DNA from 3 places in the Kitasatospora sp. NPDC059599 genome. Region 1 is predicted to be linked to each of the others. Evidence: riboswitches for the same ligand, from Rfam matches in the RefSeq annotation. Region 1 holds a riboswitch; each other region holds the start of a gene.
The links. Region 1 has a riboswitch for cyclic di-AMP ahead of ACFV04_RS33470 (transglycosylase family protein). Riboswitches for the same ligand answer to the same signal wherever they lie in the genome.

Region 1 (7,125 bases):
CTCCCGGTTTGCTGGCGTGGCCGGCGTGGGAGGCGCTGCGGTCGGCGGGGCGGGTGCTGGTGGGGGACGAGGGGCATCCGCAGGTGGCCGCGGTGCGGCAGGCCGGGGTGACGGTGGAGGTGGCGCCGGCCGGGTCGGTGCCCGCGCTGGCGCGGTTGCTGACCGGGCAGCCGGCCGGGGCCGGGGCGACGGTGTGGCTGGGCGGCCCGGACGGGGATCCGGGGCTGACCGACGCGCTGGCGCGGCTGGCGGTGGAGCGGGCGGGTGAGGTGCCGGAGATCGAGGTGCTCCCGGGTTCGTACGACCTGCCGGGGTCGCGGCTGCTGGACCTGGTGACGGTGATGGACCGGTTGCGCTCGCCGGGCGGTTGCCCGTGGGACGCCGAGCAGACGCACGAGAGCCTGGTGAAGTACCTGGTCGAGGAGGCGTACGAGCTGGTCGAGGCGATCGAGGAGGGGGACCGGGACACGTTGCGCGAGGAGCTGGGCGACGTGCTGCTCCAGGTGTTCTTCCACTCCCGGATCGCGGAGGAGCACCCGACGGAGCCGTTCACCGTCGACGACGTGGCCGGTGACATCGTCGAGAAGCTGATGTACCGGCATCCGCACGTGTTCGGGGACGTCGAGGCCGGTGGCGCCGCCGAGGTGGAGGCGAACTGGGAGCAGCTGAAGGCGGCGGAGAAGGCGGACCGCGAGTCGGTGCTGGACGGTGTGCCGGCCGGGCTGCCGTCGCTGGCGTACGCGGCGAAGCTGGTGTCCCGGGTGCGCCGGGCGGGCTTCACGGGGGTTCCGGACGAGCCGTACGAGCTGCCGGACGCGCTGACGGCGGAGTCGGCGGGCGGGCTGCTGCTGGCGGTGGCACAGCGGGCGCACGACGCAGGGGTGGACGTGGACGCGGCGCTGCGCTCGGCCGCGCGCGGGTACCGGGACGCGGTGCGCGCGGCCGAGGGCCTCAAGCCGGAGTAGGGCCCCGGCCCTGCCGGAGGGCGGGGCGGAGGCCGGGCGGGCGGGGCCGGGCGGAGGCCGGGGGCCCGGGCTGGGCCCCCGGGGTGCTCAGGCCGCCCGGGCGGCGGTCTCGACCGGGTGCCGCTGCGGCGGGACGAGTTCCCCGATGGCCTCGCCGACGAGGACGACGAGTTCGGCGAGCCGTTCCAGGTCGAGGTGGTCGGGCAGGTCGGCGAGGGAGACGATGCGCTCGCCGTCCGGGCCCGCGACGGCGAAGAGGTCGATCGGTCCGAGGTGCTTCTCGGCGGTGTCGACGAGGGCGGCGACGTCGCTGGGGCGGCGGATGTCGCCGGACACGCCGACGACGGGGCAGCCCGTCCGGTCGAGTTCGGCGGCGAGGTCCTCGGCGATGCCGACGTGCTGGTCGGCGATCAGCATTCCGGCGGCGCCGGCCGCGGCGAACCGGCGGGCGAGGTCGGCGCCCGACCCGCCGTCGAGTACCGCGATGACGACGACTGACCCGCTGACCCGCATGGCCTGCTCCTCCCTGTGGGCGACACCGCACCGGCGCCCACGCGTACTGCGGAGGATCGTAGGCAGTTCCTGACCCTCCGCAACAGGGATTACCCCTCAGGTGACCAGGCTCACGCCCGCCGTCCGGCCAAGAGCTTTCCAAGAGCTGTCCACGGACCGTCCACGGGTCGTCCACGGAGCGTTGGCGCGCCCGTCGCACGCCGTTGTCGGGGGAGTCGCGCGCCGTCGGCGGAAGGGGGCGCGCACCCACCGGATACGGTCGTCCCATGCCAGCTCAGCCCGACTCCGCCCGGTCCGCCGCAGTGCCGTCCGACGACCCCGCCCGGCCCGCGGGAGCGCGGCCCGACGCCGCCGCTCCGCAGCTGTTCACCTGGGAGTTCGCCGCCGACCCGTACCCCGCCTACGCGTGGCTGCGCGAGCACGCCCCGGTGCACCGCACGACGCTGCCGAGCGGTGTCGAGGCCTGGCTGGTGACGAGGTACGCGGACGCCCGGCAGGCGCTCGCGGACGGCCGGTTGTCGAAGAACCCGGCGCACCACAGCGAGCAGGCGCACCGCACCGGCCGGGTGGGCATCCCGGGGGAGCGGCAGGCGGACCTGATGACGCACCTGCTGAACATCGACCCGCCGGACCACACCCGGCTGCGCCGACTGGTGTCGAAGGCGTTCACCCCGCGCCGGGTGGCCGAGTTCGAGCCGCGGGTGCAGCAGCTCACCGACCGGCTGATCGACGGCTTCGCGCAGCGCGGTTCGGCGGACCTGATCCACGAGTTCGCCTTCCCGCTCCCCATCTACGCGATCTGCGACATGCTGGGCGTGCCGGCCGAGGACCAGGACGACTTCCGCGACTGGGCGGGGATGATGATCCGGCACGGGGGTGGTCAACGCGGCGGCGTGGGCCGGGCGGTGAAGCGGATGCGGGCGTACCTGCTGGAGCTGATCCACCGCAAGCGGGCGGACCTCGGGGACGACCTGATCTCGGGCCTGATCCGGGCGAGCGACCACGGTGAGCACCTGACCGAGAACGAGGCCGCGGCGATGGCCTTCATCCTCCTCTTCGCGGGCTTCGAGACGACCGTGAACCTCATCGGCAACGGGACGTACGCGCTGCTGCGCAACCCGGAGCAGCGCCGGTCGCTGCAGGAGTCGGTGGCGCGCGGGGAGAGCGCGCTGCTGGAGACGGGGATCGAGGAACTCCTGCGCTACGACGGGCCGGTGGAGCTGGCGACCTGGCGGTTCGCGACGCGGCCGCTGACCATCGGCGGGGTGGACATCCCGGTGGGTGATCCGGTGCTGGTGGTGCTGGCCGCCGCGGACCGCGATCCGGCCCGGTTCTCGGACGAGAACACCCTGGACCTGGCCCGGAAGGACAATCCCCACCTGGGGTTCGGGCACGGCATCCACTACTGCATCGGCGCTCCGCTGGCCCGTCTGGAGGGGCGTGCCGCGCTGGCGACGCTGCTTTCCCGGCTGCCGGATCTGCAACTCGCGGAAAGTCCGGAGAATCTGCGGTGGCGCGGTGGCCTGATCATGCGTGGTCTGCGGGAACTCCCGGTCGAATTCAGTCCGGAGAGCCGCTCCCCGCACACGCCTCCGCACTCCCCTTACGCGCCTCCGACAAACTGACACAAGGTGACGAAACGGCGGGCGATGCACTGACGGGGCGTCGCCCGACGGCCTTCCGGCGGGGTGTGAACGGCCATCAAACCAGACATGGCGGCGCCGTTGGTAGGCGATCGGACACGTGCCGTAATTTCTGTGTGATATCGGTGATATGAGCTTGTGATCGGTCTGAGGATCTGTCTAGTCTCCCTGGAGTTCGCAGCTGCGGACCTCGTGCGCGGAACGCCGAATCCTGCCCGCCGCGCCACGGGAAACCGACCAGACCCTGGGCAGGGGCGGGGGAACCAGGTTTGTTGCCGTCCCCACGGCTTGGGGTGAAGCCGCCCGCGCGGAATCGTCCGCGCACGGCGGCCGGGCCACCTCCCGGTCCGAACCCGACAGCTCACCTCGCAGGCGTGCGGAGAGGGACCTCCTCATGCTGTTCGTTGGATCCGGCCGCCACCGTCGTCGCACTCAGACCGAGAAGGCCATCGCCGTCGCCGGTGTGGCCGGCGTCGGACTCGCGATGCCGCTCCTCACCGCCACCGGCGCCTCCGCCGCCCCCGCCTCCACCTGGGACTCCGTCGCCCAGTGCGAGAGCGGCGGCAACTGGAGCATCAACACCGGCAACGGCTTCTACGGCGGCCTGCAGTTCACCTCCAGCACGTGGAAGGCGTACGGCGGCACCGCCTACGCGCCGCAGGCCAACCAGGCCAGCAAGGGGCAGCAGATCTCGGTCGCCGAGAAGGTGCTCGCCGCGCAGGGCCCGGGCGCCTGGCCGGTCTGCTCCGTCAAGGCCGGTCTGAGCAAGGGCGGCGCCCCGGCGTCCGTCGACACCTCCTCGGACGCCAAGCCGCAGTCCGCCCCGCAGCAGCAGACGCCCAAGCGCCAGGCCCAGAAGCCGGTCGAGAAGCCGGTGCAGACGCCCGCGCAGAAGCCGGTCGAGAAGCCCGCGCAGAAGCAGGCCCCGAAGCACGCCGCGCCCGACCGGGCCGAGAAGCCCGTCGACCAGTCGGCGCAGCAGTACGCCCCCAAGCACGCGGCCCCGCGCGCCGCCCAGCCGGCCCCGGCCGCGCAGACCGGCCACGACTACACCGTCCGCTCCGGTGACACCCTGTCGTCGATCGCCACCGCCCAGGGCGTGTCCGGTGGCTGGCACGCGCTCTACGACGGCAACCGCGGCACGGTCGGCGGCGACCCGGACCTGATCATGCCCGGCCAGGTGCTGCACCTCGGCTGAGTCCGTCCGCACCGGCACCGGCCCGGTGCCGGGGTGCGAAGAGGGGGGTCGGCGCCGCCGGCCCCCTTCGTCCGCATTCGCCCGGTCCGGTGGGACAAGCTGGGACAAGCAGGTGAACTACCGGTGGGTAGTGGGGCCACACGCTGAGACGGGACCGAGGCCGACGTGGTCCCGGGAGCCCGGGCGGTTAGGCTCTGGTCCGTAACGACTCCGCAATCGTCCCGCTGACAGCGCCACCGTCAGCCGGACCCTGCTTCCGCAAGGAGATGCCTCGTGCCGTCCATCGATGTCGTCGTAGCCCGTGAGATCCTCGACTCCCGCGGCAACCCCACGGTCGAGGTCGAGGTCGGCCTCGACGACGGCAGCACGGGTCGTGCCGCTGTCCCCTCGGGTGCCTCCACCGGCGCCTTCGAGGCGCTGGAGCTGCGCGACGGTGACAAGAACCGCTACTTCGGCAAGGGCGTGGAGAAGGCTGTCCTCGCCGTCATCGAGCAGATCGGCCCGGAGCTGGTCGGCTACGACGCCACCGAGCAGCGCCTGATCGACCAGGCCATGCTGGACCTGGACGCCACCCCGGACAAGTCCTCGCTCGGCGCGAACGCCATCCTGGGCGTTTCGCTGGCCGTGGCGCACGCCGCCTCCGAGGCCAGCGACCTGCCGCTGTTCCGCTACCTGGGCGGCCCGAACGCGCACGTCCTGCCGGTCCCGATGATGAACATCCTCAACGGCGGCTCGCACGCGGACTCCAACGTCGACATCCAGGAGTTCATGATCGCCCCGATCGGCGCGGAGTCCTTCTCCGAGGCCGTCCGCTGGGGCGTCGAGGTCTACCACACCCTCAAGGGCGTGCTGAAGGAGCGCGGCCTGTCCACCGGCCTCGGCGACGAGGGCGGCTTCGCGCCGAACCTGGACAGCAACCGCGAGGCCCTGGACCTGATCACCGAGGCCATCCAGAAGGCCGGCTACGTGCCCGGCCGCGACATCGCGCTGGCCCTGGACGTCGCCGCCTCCGAGTTCTACAAGGACGGCGCCTACCAGTTCGAGGGCAAGGCCCTGTCGGCCGCCGAACTCATCGAGTACTACGCCGAGCTGGTCGCCGCCTACCCGCTGGTCTCGATCGAGGACCCGCTGGACGAGTCGGACTGGGACGGCTGGAAGGCCATGACCGTCAAGCTGGGCGACAAGGTCCAGCTGGTCGGCGACGACCTGTTCGTCACCAACCCGGCCCGCCTGGCCAAGGGCATCGAGACCGGCACCGCCAACGCGCTGCTGGTGAAGGTGAACCAGATCGGTTCGCTGACCGAGACCCTGGACGCCGTCGAGCTGGCCCAGCGCAACGGCTACCGCTGCATGATGTCGCACCGCTCCGGCGAGACCGAGGACGTCACCATCGCCGACCTGGCCGTCGCCACCAACTGCGGCCAGATCAAGACCGGTGCCCCGGCCCGCTCCGAGCGCGTCGCCAAGTACAACCAGCTGCTGCGCATCGAGGAGATCCTCGACGACGCCGCCGAGTACGCCGGCCGCGGTGCCTTCCCGCGCTTCAAGCACGAGGGCTGAGCACCCGCCCCAGCGCACGCCTGACCGGTGCCCCGCCGTTCACCCCGTAGGGTGGACGGCGGGGCACCGTCGCGACCAGGAGGGGATACGGGAGATGGCAGGATGGAGGATCCCGGGCTTGGCGGCCCGGCCTCGGTTCACGAGCCGGGCGACCGTCCTCGTCCTGGTGCTCTGCTCGCTGGTGGCGATCCTCGCCTACCCGACGCGGCAGTTCATCTCCCAGCGCGCCGAGATCTCCGCCCAGCGGGCGAAGGCCGACCACGCGCGCCAGCAGGTCGAGCAGCTGCGCCGGGACAAGGCCCGCTGGCAGGACCCGGAGTACGTCAAGGCGCAGGCGCGAGCCCGGCTGCACTACGCGGTGCCGGGGGAGACCCCGTACATCGCGGTCGACCCGGCCGGCCAGACCTCCGCCAAGCCCTCCTCCTCCGCCGGCGCCCCGGCCACCGGCCCGGCAGCCGGTCAGGCGAACGCCGCCAAGCCCTGGTACGCCAGCATCTGGGACTCGGTCGACGCCGCCGACACCGCCGCGTCGGCCCCCTCCACCCCCCTTCCGCTCCCGCCGTCCTCCGTTGGAGACACCTCCCCCCATGACCACTGAGAACCACCCCACCGTCTCCGACGCCGACGTCGCGGCGATCGCCGCCCAGCTCGGCCGGGTGCCGCGCGGCCTGCGCGGCGTGGCGCACCGCTGCCCCTGCGGGAACCCGGACGTCGTGGAGACGGCGCCCCGGCTGCCGGACGGCACGCCGTTCCCGACGCTGTACTACCTGACCTGCCCCAAGGCCGCCTCGCTGATCGGCACCCTGGAAGCGGACGGCGTGATGAAGGACCAGACCGCCCGGCTCGCCGAGGATCCGGAGCTGGCCGCGGCCTACCAGGCGGCGCACGAGGACTACATCGCCCGGCGCGACGCGATCGAGGTGCTGGAGGGCTTCCCGAGCGCCGGCGGCATGCCGGACCGGGTGAAGTGCCTGCACGTGCTGGTCGGCCACTCGCTGGCGGCCGGAGAGGGCGTCAACCCGCTCGGCGACGAGGCGATCGGCATGCTGGAGGACTGGTGGGCCAAGGGCCCGTGCGTCTCCCCGGCCGAGGTGCAGGCCGCCGGTGAGCGGGTCGGCCGCAACCGCGCCAAGGACCAGGACCACGAGGCGGTGATCGCCGCCAAGCAGCAGAAGACCGCCGAGCGCGCCGCCAGGAAGCGCGCCGCGGAGGACGCCGGGCAGGACGCGACGGCCGCGGACGCCGA
Region 2 (7,125 bases), on a different contig from region 1:
GCGGCGGGCGATCAGCTCGCAGGCCAGCCAGGACTGCTCGTAGGCCTGGGCGATGCCGGCGGCCCCGGCGGCGAAGTCCCGGTCCTCGGGCAGGTCGGCGGGCAGCCGCCCGGCGGCGACGTCCCGGGCCAGCTCGGGGGCGATCTGCTGCGGGCTGCGGCCGGAGTCGCGGTAGGCGGTCCAGTCGGCGACGCCCTCGGAGAGCCACAGCGGCGTCCAGGCCCGGGTGTCGGACCTGGTCGCGACGTGGGTGGCCTCGTGCGTGATGACCACCTGCCGGCCGAAGTCGCTGAGGCGCCCGTACGCCTCGGGGTTGACCAGCACCCGGTCCGCCGGGGTGTGCCGGGGCGCGCCGGGGGCGGCCACGGTGACCGCCGCCATGCCCGCCCAGCCCGCCGGGTCGACCTCCAACAGTCGCGCGAACTGCTCCTCGGTGGCGGGCAGTTCGAGCAGCAGCCGACCGGCCCACGCCCCGCCCCAGACCTCCTCGACGGCCGGTACCGCCCGGTCCCCCACCGCGACCAGTCCGGCCGGGTCGGGTCCGTCGGCCGACCCGAGCACCAGACAGTGCGCGCCCGGCGCCGACCGTCCGGGGCCGAAGTCCCAGAGCGCCGGCGGCCCGCTCGCACTCTCCTCGCGCTCGACCCGCCAGCCGTCCTGGGCCCCGGTCAGCGCGATCCGGCGCGGGTACACCACGGGGTCGTCGTCGTACCCGGCGATCCGCACCACCAGGTCGGCCGCGGCGGTCAGCCGGTCCGGCCCGCCGCCCGCGGCGAGCACCAGGTTGCGGTACGCCGCCCCGACCACCGGAAGCCCCGAACGGGCCGGCAGCGAGCGTGCCCGCTCCGCCAGCACCGCGGCCACCTCGGCGCGCCGATCGGCCGCCTGCCGGGCCGGTGCCGCCGCCGGGGCGACCGGCGGCAGCGACAGCTGGGCCAGCCCGCCGGCCGCGAGCAGCAGCGCACCCCGCCGCGACAGCGCGCGACGGGGCCGGTCTATCGGATGCGGCCCGTGGGGGCCGCACGTCGAGGCGCTCAGAGCCGGACCACCCCCGAGACCGGCATGGCGTTGACGCTCTCGTAGCGGACCTTGGCGCCCGGGTAGGGGGCGTGCACGATCACGCCGCCGCCGGCGTACATGCCGACGTGGTGCATGTCCCGGTAGAAGATCACCAGGTCTCCCGGTCGCGCTTCGGAGAGGTTGATCCGCCGGCCGGCGTACGCCTGGGCCTGCGAAGTGCGCGGCAGGGTCACTCCTGCCTGCCGCCAGCTGTAGTACATCAGACCGGAGCAGTCGAACGCGCGGGGCCCGGTGGCTCCGTAGACGTACGGAGCCCCGACCATCCGCACCGCGGCGGCCAGCGCGGCCGCCCCGCGCTCGGAGGCGGCCGGGGCGGAGCCGAGGTCCAGCCGGTCGGTGCCGCGGGTGGCGCGCTGTTCGGCGTCCCGGGCGTCCTGGGCGGTCATCCTGGCCCGTTCGCCGGCGCCCAGGCCGTTGAGCAGCTTCTGCGCTGCGGCGAGCCGCTGCTGGATCTGCTGCTTGCCGTCGGCGAGCGAGCGGCGGGCCTCGTCCAGTTCGGCGAGCTTGCCGGTCGCCTCGACGCGCCGCTGGTCGAGCCGGCGCTCGCGGGCGACCAGCTCGTGCAGCGTCTCCTGCTGCCGCTGCGCCTCCTGGCCCATGGTCCGGGCCCGGGCCAGGTACCCCTCCGGGTCGGAGGACAGCATCAGCTGGGCGGCCTGGGCCATCCCTCCGCCGCGGTACTGCGCCCCGGCCACGGTCGCCAGACTGCCGCGCAGCTCGTTGAGCTGGTCCTGGGCGACGGCGATCTCGCCCTGGAGGATCGTGGTCTCGCCCTGGAGGCGCCGTTGGGCCTCCAGGGCCGCGTTGTACTTCTCGGACGCCTGCTCGGCCTCCTCGTAGAGCTGCTCGACCTGCGCCTTGACCTCCTTGCGGTCGGTCGGGTCCGGGCTGCCGGGGGCGGCCTGGGCGCTGCCTCCGGTCGCGACGCCGAGCGCGGTGGTGGCGGCCGCCGTCAGCACCAGCGCGCGGGCGAGCAGTTGGGAACGGCGGTGCACGGGCATGGCGGCAACGGCTCCAATCCGGCGGCGCGGCCCCGCCGCCGCCCCACTGCGGGCGGCCGTCGAGCGGGAGTCCGGTGGCAGACGTTAGCGAGTCCGGGCAAGCGAGTCCAAACCCCTCCGGACCCGAATATTTGACTCCTAATCGGACATCAGCCCGAGCAGCCGGAAAAGCCGCAGGCCCGGCCTTCCGTGGTGGAAGACCGGGCCCGGAGGCGCCGAGCGGGGATCAGACCCGCACGATGCTGCTCAGCGGCATGTTGGTGACGGCCTCGTAGCGGACCGACGCACCCGGCTTGGGAGCGTGCAGCACCTGGCCGTTGCCGGCGTAGATGCCGACGTGGTGGGCGTCCCCGAAGAAGATCAGGAGGTCGCCGGGCTGGGCCTGGGACAGGTCGGTGCCGATCCGGGTGCCGGCGTGCGCCTGCTCCTGCGAGGTGCGCGGCAGCGAGACGCCGACCTGGTTGAACGCCCAGACCATCAGGCCGGAGCAGTCGAAGGAGCTCGGGCCGGTGGCGCCCCACACGTACGGGCTGCCGACCTTGGAGGCCGCGGCGGAGAGCGCGGCGGCACCGCGCGAGCTGCCGGGGGCCGGGAGCGCGCCGGCCGGCGTGGACGAGGGCGCCGACAGGTTGGTGCGGCTGTTGTCGCGCGAGGCGCGGTCGGCGGCCTGCTGCTGGGCCTTCGCGGCGTCGGCCTGGGCCTTGGCGTCGGCGGCGGCCTTCTCCTCGGCCGCGCGCAGCGCCTGGCGCTCCTGCTCGGTCAGGGTGTTGAGCAGGTCCTGGGCGGCCTTCAGCTTGTTCTGGACCTCGTCCTTGGAGGCCTTCAGCTGCTGGGTGGTCGACTCCAGCTCGGCGAGCTTGCCCTGGGCCTCGGCGCGGCCCTGGTCGAGCTTGCGCTGCTGCTCCTGGAGCTGCTTCAGCTGGTTCTTCTGGGTGTCGCCGGCCTGGTTCAGCGTGCCGGCCTGGGTGAGGAAGTTGTCCGGGCTGGACGAGAACATCAGCTGGACGGTCGGGGATATGCCGCCGTTGCGGTACTGCTCCCCGGCGATCTGGGCGAGGCCGCCCTGCAGGTCGGTCACCTGCTCCTGCTGGCGGGCCACCTGGTCCTGAAGACCGGAGACCTGCTTCTCCAGCGTCTGCTGCTTCTCCTGGGCGGCGTTGTACTGCTCGGTCGCCACCTCGGCCTGCACGTTGAGCTGGTCGACCTGCTCCTTGACCTGGTCCTTGGTCGGCTGCGGGTCGGCGTGCGCGCCGGACTGCGCGGAGAGGGCGACGGCTGCGGCGGCGACACCGGTCAGGATCGAGACACGGGCGCGGCCTGCTGGCTTGGGACGACGATGGGACGCCACGAAGGCGGGCTCCTTCTTCCTACGTCCGCCTACCGGGTGAGCTGACGGGTTCGGGCCGGAAGCATGCCCTACGACGCCTCACGGCCGTTCCACCGGCCGACCTGGCGCCGATTCACCCCGGAGGAACGTGGTTCCCCGGCTCCGCTGCGCAGCGCCCCCGCTTGCTGGGCTCCCCTGTCGGGCAGTCGCTTCGACCTGCCCCGCTGCCTCGCGAACTCGACGGTGACCACCGCCGCCACCCTGGCTGGGTGATCGACACTGCGGTGCTCTGGGGCATGACCCTAGTAACTGAACCGTGATCGGTTCAAATCCTTGTCAGAAAAAAGACGGAAGATTACCCAAGTTCCTTTGTGAAAATGACCGATGGTGACCATTGCCGTACGCAAGGCTGATCAGGTCTCACCCGTTGGTCGCAAAACGCTCGAAAACCTGAACACCACCCCCGACGGGGGTGGTGCGGATCACAGGGGCCGGTCGAACCTCTCCGGCGTGTCGGGCCGTCAGACCCGGCGGATCGTGTTGATCGGCATCGCGTCGGCCTTCATCACCTTCACCACGTCACCGGTGTGCGGCGCGTGGACCACCATGCCGTTGCCGATGTACATCCCGACGTGGTGCATGTCGCCGCCGTAGATGACCAGGTCGCCGGGCTGCGCCGCGGCCAGCCCGGGCACCGCGGTGCCGTAGTGGCCCTGCTCCTGCGAGGTGCGCGGCAGCGAGACGCCCGCCTGGCCGTACGCCCAGAGCATCAGCCCGGAGCAGTCGAAGGTGCTCGGCCCGGTGGCGCCCCAGACGTACGGGGAACCCTGCTTGCTCATCGCCTTGGCCACGGCCACGGCCGCGTAGCCGCTGGCCGGCGGCAGGTTGCTCAGGTCGACCCGGTCGCTGCCGCGCGAGGCCCGGTCGTCCTGCGCCTGCTGGGCCTTCAGCGCGGCGCGGTCGGCGGCGCTGAGCGAGTTCAGCAGGTCCTGGGCGGCCTGCAGCTTGGTGTTGACGTCCGCCTTGGCCTGGTTCAGGTCCTTGGTGGTGGTGTCGAGGGAGGCCAGCACGGCGGCGGCCTCGGACTTCTCCTGGTCCAGCCGGCGCTGCTGGTCCAGCAGCCCCTTGAGCGCCTCGGCCTGGCTGGCGCTGGCCTGCTGGACGGTGGAGGCCTTCTGGAGGTAGCCGGACGGGTCGGAGGAGAGCATCAACTGGACGGAGGGGTCGATGCCGTTGGTGCGGTACTGCTCGCCCGCGACCTCGGCCAGCCCGCCCTGCAGCTGGGTCATCTGCTCCTGGCCGCGGGCCACCTGGTCCTGCAGCTGGTCGGCCTGCTTGCGCAGCTGGTCGGACCGCTCCTTGGCGCCGTTGAACTTCTCCGCCGCCTGCTCCTGCTCCTCCTGGAGCTGGTCGATCTGCGCCTTGACGTCCGTCTTGTTCGGCTGCGGCGCGGCGTGGGCGGCCACCTGGGCCGAGAGGGCGACCGCGGTCGCAGCGGCAGCGGTGAGCACGGAGACCCGCGCGCGGCTCGGCTGCTTGGGACGGCGGTGGGAGGCCAAGGGACCGGCTCCTTCTTCCAACGGACTCACCCGATTGGATGAGATTCCGGAAAATAGGTTTGACGGCAGACCCTAGTGCGGATCTACCGGTTTTGCCACTCCCCCGAAGGCGTGAACTCCGTTTCCCACACCGACTTCACCGGACCCGCACACCACTGCGAAACCGGCGCTGAGCAGGCGTCATCCCGCCCGGCCCGGTTCAGGGCCGGGCCAGCCGGTTCAGCAGCAGCACCGACGCCACCGGGCGCGCGCCCGCCTTCCGCACGCCCTCCGCGACCTCCCGGTCGGCGGACACCACCACCACCGGACGGCCCTGCGGCTCCGCCCGCACCAGGCGGCGGATCAGCTCGTCCGCGGTCTCCCCCGTCCGGCTGAACCGCACCCGGACCCCGCGCGGCGGCGCCATCATCACCGGAACGTCCAGGTCCTGCCCGTCGAACACGCAGGTGACCTCCGCCTGCGTGCGCTGCGCCAGCATCGCCAGCCCGCCCAGCAGCCGGATCCGCTGCTGCTCCAGCGGCAGCGTCGGATAACCGGTCTTGGTCACGTTGTAGCCGTCCACCACCAGGTGCACCTGCGGGATCGCCAACAGCTGGTCCAGCAGCGCCGGGTCGTCCTCGGCCAGCCCCCGCCGGGCCACGTCGTGCGGGGAGGCCGCCCCCGGCACCACCGCCTCCACCAGGTCCGCCGGGCGGATCTGGGAGACCGGCAGCGCCAGCTCCCGCTGCAGCCCCTGGGCCGACTGCAGCATCGTGTCCAGCAGCAGCCGCAGCCTCATGTCCTCGACGCTGCGCCCCTCGCGGGCGGACCGGCGGCCCTGCTCGGCGGCGGTCTCCAGCTCGGAGACCCGGTGCTTGAGCCGCCGCGCCTCGGTCTCGGCGGCGCTGCGCTCGGCCGCGCCCTGGGCCTTCAGGGCCTCCAGCTCCCCGGCCACCCGGCGCGTCTCCGCCTGCGCCCGGCGGGTGTCGCTCTCCAGCGACCGCACCTTCTTGCGCAGCGACTCGGCCTCCCGCCGGACGCCCTCGGACTCCGCGCGCTGACGCTCCAGGTCCGCCCGCGCGGCGGCCCGCACCTCGGCCAGCTCCGCCTGCAGCTTCTCCACCAGCCGGGACGCCTCGGCGGCCGCGTCCTCGGCGCCGGCCCGCTCGGCCTCCTCGCCGACCTCGGCGACCAGCCGGCTCCAGCCCGCCGAACGCACCAGGTAGGCGGCGGCCGCGACGTCCATCGGATCGGCGGCGCCCGGGACGCTGCCCGACTCCAGCGCCCGCACCAGGTCCGGCTGCCCCAGCCGCAGCCGTTCCGCTATCCGCACCCGGAAGGCCGGCTCCGCCTCCAGCGCGGCCGCCAGCGCCGTGGCCGCGTACTTGGCCCGCCGCGCCGGGGTGAACTTCACGTACTGACGCAGGCTCTGCGGGAGCTCACCCGGCGGCAGGCCGCCCAGCGCGTCCGAGGCCAACCCGACCACGCGACGGCGCACCCCCTCGGGCAGCGGCCGGTCCAGCTTCTCGACGGCGCGCTCCGCGGCGGGGCCGGAGAACCCGGGGAGTTCCGAGGGGGTCGGGGAGCCGGCCGCGTCGGAGGCACCGGACGAGGCGCCCTCCGCCGCGAAGCCCTCCGCACCGCCGTGCCCGGACCCGCCGACCCCTGGCTCACCGGCTGCGGGCACGGCGCTCTCCGCCGCTCCCGTCCCGGCGTCCGGCGTCTGCGCAGCGGGCCGAAGCCCCTGCGCTTCGCCGGGCTCCTTCGCTGCGTCCACCACGTCCTCGGCTCCGATCCTGTTTCCGGCTGGGTACGGCCGCGACTGCCCCCTGTCGTCACGCTCCGTGTGTCTTGTCTGTATTGTCCCGTGCGGCGGACGGGCGCGCCGCGCACCGCCCGCCGCTCCGCGGTGATCAGCCCTGCTCGGTCGGGGCCTCCGCGCCCTCGGCACCCGGACGGGCCACCAGCTCGACCTGGTCCACGGCGTTGCACCAGCGGCAGCGCACCGACTCGACGGTCTCGCTCAGCACCTCGGTCTCCTCGACCTCGGAGTCGCCGGCCAGGTCGAAGTGCAGGAACTCCGTCACCCGCGCGGTGCGGGTCACGTCGAAGCGGGTGAGGTTGCCGCACAGGGTGCAGCGCCAGCGCGTCTCGGCGGTCAGGGCGGGGACGGTCATCG
Region 3 (7,125 bases), on a different contig from region 1:
GAACGCCGCGGCGTCCCAGAAGCTCTCCCCGGTGACCAGGTCGCGCTCGAACGCGCCGTGCCCGGCGGACCGGACGGCGAGTGACAGCAGCGGGTGGGCCAGCCCGGCGGGGAGCGCGTCCGCCCCCTCCGGCGCCGGGCCGTCGGATAACCGGACGCCGTGCGGCGAACGGGCGTCCCGCGGGAGCCGGGCGTCCGCGTGGTCCAGCAGGTGGGAGAGCCGGTGCGCGCAGGCCTCGGCGATCGTCTCCAGGACGTCCAGGTCACGGCGGGGGACGGTGCCCCGGTGGGCCAGGGCCAGCGCGAGCACGCCGACCGGCCGCTCGTCCACGACCATCGGCAGGGTGATCACGGCGACCATCCCGGTGCCCATGCCGGTGTTCCGGTTCGGGTAGTCGACGCTGGTGTGCTCCGGGCTCAACAGGTACGGGCGGCGCAGCCGCAGGGCCATCGCGGCGGGCAGCTCACCGGCCGGATCGACCACGCTGTACCGCTCGTGCGCCCAGTCCGGCAGCCCGTGCGAGACGGTCAGCCGGAGCATGCCCGCCGAATCCAGCAGGTAGAGCGCGGAACCCTCGCCGGTGATCCACACCGGGCCCTCGGCCAGGACGGTGCCCAGCAGTTCGGCCGCGTCGGCGCAGCCGAGCAGCAGGCGCACGCAGCGCATCGCACTGCGGGCGGTCGGACTGCTCAGTGGGGTCCGTCGCCGGTCCGGCGTCCGGTTCTCGTCCGGTGTCCGGTTCTCGTCCTCGGAGGGGGGCACTGATTCTTAATACCCCATTTCCCCGGACGGTGAGGGGTGACCGAGCCGCCGCACCGGCACCGGCACCGGCACCAGCACCGGGGTCCGGTTGTCCGGGACGTCCTGCGCCACCGCGCGCACCGGACGCAGCGGCAGCGCCGACGGCGGCCACCCGTACGGCATCAGGACCGGCCGCCGGCCGCCCCGACTGCCCGGCCTGCTACGCGGGCCAGCTGCGGAGGCCGGTGGTCAGGGTGGTGATGAGGCGCTCCTGGGTGGTGGCGAGGTCCTCGGAGAGCCGGAAGGCGCCGGCGGTGGTGAGGGAGGCGAAGCCGTGGGCGAGGGAGCGGACGGTGCGGGCGGCGTGGATCGCCTCGGAGCCGTCGAGGCCGTACTCCCGCAGGACGGCGATGATCACGCCGACGAGCCGGGTGGCGGCCCGGGCCAGGTCGTCGTCGGGCTGCGGGGCCTGGGGGAGGGCGTTGTAGCGGTGCGGGCGCTCGGTGGCGTAGGCGTGGTAGGCGCGCAGGACGGCGGCCACGGCGTCGTCGCCGCTGCGGCCGACCGCGGCGTCCGCGAGGCGGTCGGCGAGTTCCTCGGTGACCCGGACGGCGATCATCCGCCGCAGTTCGGCGAGGCCGCCGCTGACGTGCTTGTACAGGGAGGGGGTGGCGACCCCGGCGCGGGCGGCGACCGCGGCCAGGGTCAGTGCTTCGGTGCCCTGTTCGTCGATGAGGGCGAGGGCGTGGTCGACGACCTGGTCGGGGGTCAGTCCTACGCGGGGCATGGCTTCGGGTTCTCCGTACGGGAGTCGGGCGGGGAATCTGTCGGGCGCCGGCGGGGAACGTCGGGCGCCGGCGGTCAGGCGAGTTCGGCGAGGAAGGGCAGCAGGGCGTCCGCGGTGGCCTGCGGGGCGTCGGCCATCGGGTAGTGCCCGGATCCCTCGATCATCGCCTTCCGCGCGCCGAGTGCCGCGACCTGCCGGTCGGCGACGAGTTCGGGCTTCGGGAAGTCGGGGTCCTTGCTGCCCATGACCACGAGTGCCGGGCACCGCACTGCGGCGGTCCAGCCGGCCGGCGCGGAGTCCCCGCTGACGTAGCCGCGGGTGGCGGTCTTGCGGCCGGGGGTGCGCAGGGCGGCGACCAGCCCGTTCACGTACGCGTCGAAGTCGGCGGGCTTGGCGCCGGGGAAGGCCATCCGGCGCAGGTAGAAGCCCCAGAAGGCGGGCCAGTGGACGATTGCCGCGCCCATCAGGCGCAGGGCGCCGCGCATGAGGGCGCCCGGCTGCGGGTTCTCGACGAAGGCGTCGATCAGGACGATTCCGGCGACCCGCTCGGGCGCGTCCCCGGCGGCCTTGACGACGGTGGCGCCGGTGTAGGAGTTCCCGGCGAGGACGGCGCGTTCGATGCCGAGGTGGTCGAGGAGGGCGAGGACGTCGTCGGCGATGGCGGCCGGGCCGTAGTCGTCCCAGGCGATGGAGGATTCGCCGAAGCCGCGCAGGTCCACGGTGACGACCCGGTGGCCGGCGGCGACGAGCAGGGGGCGGAGGTGCCGGTACGCGGCCCGGCTGTCGAGCATGCCGGGGAGCAGGACGACGGGGGTGCCGTCGCCCTGCCGGGTGTCGTCGAAGGCGATGCGCCCGCCGGGCAGGGCCAGGTACTGGGTGTCGGGGGTGTCGGTGGCGTTCATGGTGGGCCTCCTCGGTCCGCCGTCGCGGGCATCGGCGGTGCTGCCGATAGCCATAAAGCTAAGGCTAATAGCCTTAGCTGTCAAGCGTCCGGGCGCGGGAGGAGGTCGGGCGCTCCCGCCTCAGGCCCCCTCGACCCTGAACGGGTCGTGCTCGCTGAGCAGCTTGTCCAGCCGGGCCTGGTCGACCCGGCTGACGATCTCGTTCGACTCGTGCCGGTCCCGGACCACCTTCGCCAGGGTGAACGCGGAGGTGACGGTGTAGAGGAGGCCGATCCCGAGGAAGGCCCGCGTCCACCCGCCGACCGGCAGGTAGGCGATCCCGACCGCGACGGCGGTGCCCGACAGGGCGAAGGAGAGGATGGCCTGGACGTAGTACGCGGCCGTGGTGCGGTTCTGCATCGGTGCGCTCATGGCGCCAGGATGCGGCCGCCCGGTGTGACCGCACATGAGTAGGGGTACTCAGATGGGGTGCTCGCATGAGGGGTCGTTCGTTGACGTCCGATCATCCGCTCCGCGGTCGTCCCGGACGGATGGCTTGGAATCGGAGCGCCCTAGGATTAACGTTTGATAACGCAGCGCGGTCGTCAACGCCGTACCCAGACGGCACCGTGCGCCGTCGCCTAATCCCGTCGGCCGGCCTCCGGGCAGGTCAGGGAGCCGGGGAACCACGTTCCTTGGGGTGAATCGGCGGGGCCCCGGCCCGGCCGTAGGAGACCTTCCTGCTCCGAACCCGTCAGCTAACCCGGTAGGCGCGAAGGAAGGAAAGGAGCGCGCCTCCGTGGCGTCGACGCACACCCCGGCACACCCGGCCGGCCCCGCAGCCGGTACCCAGCTCCTCGACCACCCCGGCGCGGACGCGCCCGAGGCCTTCGGCCCCGAGGTCGAGACCAACCGGCACCGGATGCCGCGTCAGACCCGCGGCGCCTCCCCGCTGCTCGGCGTCACCGCGGTCGCCGCCACCCTGGGCGCCACCGGCTTCGCCTCGGCCACCCCGGCCGCCGCCCCCGCCGTCGAGGCCCCGGACGAGACCCCGGTCGCCCTCTCCGCCGACCCCGGCCTCGCGCTCGCCGCCCGCATCCAGCAGCAGGCCGACAGCCAGCGCACCGCCGCGGAGGAGGGCGCCCGCGTGCAGGCCGCGCAGGAGGCCGAGGCCAAGGCCGCCGCCAAGGAAGCCGAGGCCAAGGCCGCCGCCAAGGAGGCCGAGGCCAAGCGCGCCGCCGCCCTCACCCTGCCGGTGAAGGACTACCGGCTCTCCGCCCACTACGGCCAGAGCGCCCGCTACTGGGCCAACGTGCACACCGGCCTGGACTTCGCCGCCGACACCGGCACCGCGGTGTACGCGCTCGGCCAGGGCACCATCACCTCGGCCGGCTGGTCCGGCTCCTACGGCTACCGGATCGTCGAGACGCTGCCCGACGGCACCGAGATCTGGTACTGCCACCTCTCCTCGATCATCAAGGGCGCCGGCCAGGTCACCTCGGGCCAGCAGATCGGCAAGGTCGGTGCCACCGGCAACGTCACCGGCCCGCACCTGCACCTGGAGGTCCGCCCCGGCGGCGGCGCCCCGGTCGACCCCGAGCCCTGGCTCCAGCAGCGCGGCCTCACCCCGTAGCGGACCCTCTGCCGGGGCCCCGGAAGCGCGCGGAGCCCCCGGAGCACCCCGGGCAGCCCCCGAAGCAGTGCGGAGCCCCCGGTCGTACGCGACGACCGGGGGCTCCGTCACGACGTCTCACTCCTCCGCGGGCAGCTGCGCCAGGTACGCGTCGATCTCCTCCGGGCCCGGCTCCGGCGCCAGCTCCGGGAACTCCTCCACCAGCAGCCGCGGCAGCCCCGGCACCGTCCACACCCCGAACAGGTCGAGCGCCGCGTCGACCGCCGCTTCCTCGAACTGCCCGAAGTCACCGGTCAGTTCGTCCGGCATCGGCCGGCCGAGCGCGTTCAGCTCGGCCAGGTTGCGGTAGCTGCGCCGCATCAGGCCCTGCTCCAGCAGTCGCCGCGCGCCGTCCGTGGCCATGCCGACCGACAGCACCCGGCCCGGTCCCCAGCCCTGCTCGTCCGGCTCGTCCAGCCAGCCGGCCGGCGCCAGCGCCTCGTACGCGGCCAGCCGTTCCTCCTCGGCGAGCTCCCCGAAACCGGCCAGCCAGTCCCGCACCGCCGCCCCGTCCGCGACGTCGACCCCGTACGCGTGCAGCAGCAGTGTGTACAGCCGGGGCCAGGTCACCAGGTCGGCGCGGCGCAGCAGCCCGGCCGCGACCTCGCCCTGCCACTCGGCCTCCGCGTGCAGCCGCTCCTGGCGCTTGGCGTTGAGCCGCCGGGCCGCCCGCTGGTGGTCGATCAGCAGCCGGACGGCGTCGCCGTACGCGAGCGGGTCCTCCTCGGGCAGGGGTTGGACGTACAGGTGGAGCCGCTCGTACAGCAGGTGCTCCACCGCGTCGGAGGTCAGTTCGGGCCAGCCGTCGTGCATCCTGCTCCCGCCCAGCTCCAGCAGCGCCAGCACCGCGCGCAGCGGCCCCTCGGCCACCGGCGTGCGGCCCTGATCGGCCGCCCAGGCGAGCAGGTCGGCGGCCCTGGTGCGCGGGGCGAGCCGCAGGTCTTCGTCGTTCATAGTCCGAACGGTAGTCGCCGGGGGCCGGTAGGGTCGGCAGCCATGGTCCCCGTACGACTCGTCGGCCCCCGGCTGGCCATCCGCGAGTACCACCACACCGACGGCGACGTGGACGCCCTGCACGCGCTGTTCGGCGACCCGGAGGTCACCCGCCACCTGCCCTTCGAACCCTGCGACCGCGAGTCCTGCGCCGACCAGATCGAGCTCTACCTGGAGCAGGCGATGGCCGAGGAGCGGGACACCTACCGGCTCGCCGTCACCAGGCTCGCCGACGCCGAGGACCCGCAGGACGCGACGCCGATCGGGCACGCCTCGCTCACGCTCGGGACGTACCGCTCCGCCCACCTCGGCTACGTCCTCGGCCGCGCGTCCTGGGGCCACGGCTACGCGGGCGAGATCACCGGCCTGCTCTGCGACTTCGCCTTCCGGACCCTGGACCTGCACCGGCTGGCGGCCCGGGTCGACGTGGACAACACGGCCTCCGCCAGGGTGCTCACCAAGCTCGGGTTCCGGCTGGAGGGGCGGGCGCGGCAGGACCGGTTCAAGGACGGCGCCTGGTCCGACTCGTACCGCTACGCGTTGCTCGTCGACGAGTGGCCGGGTCCGACCGGCTGAACCGGGCGAGCGGCCTCCGCCGAGCCGGCCCGCGACCGGCGGGCCCGCGGGCGGGGGGTTAACCCCACCCCCGATCCGCCAGGCCTCCGGATGCCCCCCGACCCACCGGTCCCGCCAGACTGTACGACGTCAGCGAACGCGGACGACGTCAGGACGAGGGCCGGGGGCCGGGACATGAGCAGCAGCCGAAGCACGCTGGAGTACGCGGGGGACCTCCTGGGCGGATACGGCGACGACCCGCACGCCGCCGACCCGCACGCCGACGACCCGCGCGCCGACCGCGCCCGTCGGACCGAGCGGCCGCCCGTCTTCTGGGCGGCGCCGTTCTCCGCGCACTACTACCGCGAGATCGGCTACGTGCTCAGCGGCCTGCCGGTGGCGATCGCCGGCTTCGCCGTCGCGATCACCCTGTTCTGCCTCGGCCTGGGCACCTTCATCACCGTCCTCGGCCTGCCGGTGCTGGCCGGCCTGACCGCCGCCGGCCGCGGCTTCGGCCGGCTGGAGCGGGCCCGGGCGCGCGGCATGCTGGCCCTGGACGTCCCCGGCCCGAAGCCGGTGCGCCCGGTCCGTCCGGGCGCCTGGGGCGCGATCACCGCGCGGCTGGCGGACGGCGCGGGCTGGAAGGCCGCGCTGCACCAGGTGGTGATGTTCCCCTGGGCCGTCTTCAGCTTCACCATGACGCTGGCGTTCCTGCTGGTCGGCTGGGCGATGGCGCTCTACCCCGTCTACCACTGGGTGTTCCCGACCTACACCGACTGGCGCGGGTACAAGCTGTTCGACTACACCGACGGCCACCACGTCCAGCACGTCTACTACATCGAGGGGATGTGGCAGATCGCCGGGTTCTCGCTGGTCGGGGTGGTGCTGGTCTTCCTCACCGCGCAGCTGGTCCGCGGGCTGACCAACGTCAACCGGGCCGCCGCCCAGGGCCTGCTGGGCCGCTGAACACCGCCGTCGGCGACGGGCCGACCACCGGGCCCCGGCCCCGTCCGCACTCCGGATGCGGCCGGGGCCGCCGCGTGTTCGGATGACCGGGTGGCCGTCGCAGGCATTCCCCCCGAACCCCCGGACGTCCTGGTCACCTCCCGTCCGCTGGACGAGTACTGCGCCCTGTTCGACCTCACCCGGGCCCAGCTCGCCGCCCTCCCCGGGCCGCTGCTGGACTGCCCCGGCGGCGCGGCCGGCCTGGCCGCCGAGGCGCGCGGACTGGGCTGCCGGGTGATCGCCGCGGACCCGGCGTACGCGCTGCCGCTGCCGGTGGTCGCGGACCGTGCCCTGACCGCCCGGGCGGCGATGGCCGGCGCGATGGCCGCCCGCCCGTTCCTCTACCCCTCGCCGCTCCCGCACCGGCCCGAGCGCTACCTGCGCAGCTGGGACCGGGCCCGCCTGCTGTTCGCCGCCGACTCGGCCGCGCACCCGCAGCGCTACGTGGCCGCCGCGCTGCCCAGGCTGCCGTTCGCGGACGGCACCTTCGC

Region 2: another riboswitch for cyclic di-AMP. It lies ahead of ACFV04_RS20895 (NlpC/P60 family protein); the one in region 1 lies ahead of ACFV04_RS33470 (transglycosylase family protein).
Region 3: another riboswitch for cyclic di-AMP. It lies ahead of ACFV04_RS27690 (M23 family metallopeptidase); the one in region 1 lies ahead of ACFV04_RS33470 (transglycosylase family protein).

What each region holds. Positions count from the first base shown of each region.
Region 1 covers NZ_JBHWCL010000131.1:15,630-22,754, forward strand. The annotation lists gene ACFV04_RS33455 (MazG family protein) at 1-965, shown strand, start outside; gene ACFV04_RS33460 (SDR family NAD(P)-dependent oxidoreductase) at 1,053-1,478, opposite strand; gene ACFV04_RS33465 (cytochrome P450) at 1,745-3,103, shown strand; cyclic di-AMP (ydaO/yuaA leader) riboswitch at 3,347-3,510, shown strand; gene ACFV04_RS33470 (transglycosylase family protein) at 3,516-4,319, shown strand; gene eno (phosphopyruvate hydratase) at 4,593-5,879, shown strand; gene ACFV04_RS33480 (septum formation initiator family protein) at 5,998-6,477, shown strand; gene ACFV04_RS33485 (DUF501 domain-containing protein) at 6,449-7,125, shown strand, end outside.
Region 2 covers NZ_JBHWCL010000057.1:9,475-16,599, reverse strand. The annotation lists gene ACFV04_RS20905 (hypothetical protein) at 1-855, opposite strand, end outside; gene ACFV04_RS20900 (NlpC/P60 family protein) at 1,035-2,081, opposite strand; gene ACFV04_RS20895 (NlpC/P60 family protein) at 2,308-3,429, opposite strand; cyclic di-AMP (ydaO/yuaA leader) riboswitch at 3,440-3,593, opposite strand; gene ACFV04_RS20890 (NlpC/P60 family protein) at 3,930-4,967, opposite strand; gene ACFV04_RS20885 (NYN domain-containing protein) at 5,167-6,468, opposite strand; gene ACFV04_RS20880 (hypothetical protein) at 6,860-7,123, opposite strand.
Region 3 covers NZ_JBHWCL010000092.1:10,813-17,937, reverse strand. The annotation lists gene ACFV04_RS27710 (SpoIIE family protein phosphatase) at 1-762, opposite strand, end outside; gene ACFV04_RS27705 (TetR/AcrR family transcriptional regulator) at 962-1,528, opposite strand; gene ACFV04_RS27700 (alpha/beta fold hydrolase) at 1,603-2,430, opposite strand; gene ACFV04_RS27695 (YiaA/YiaB family inner membrane protein) at 2,551-2,841, opposite strand; cyclic di-AMP (ydaO/yuaA leader) riboswitch at 3,038-3,196, shown strand; gene ACFV04_RS27690 (M23 family metallopeptidase) at 3,209-4,042, shown strand; gene ACFV04_RS27685 (hypothetical protein) at 4,160-5,035, opposite strand; gene ACFV04_RS27680 (GNAT family N-acetyltransferase) at 5,078-5,650, shown strand; gene ACFV04_RS27675 (sensor domain-containing protein) at 5,825-6,595, shown strand; gene ACFV04_RS27670 (hypothetical protein) at 6,686-7,125, shown strand, end outside.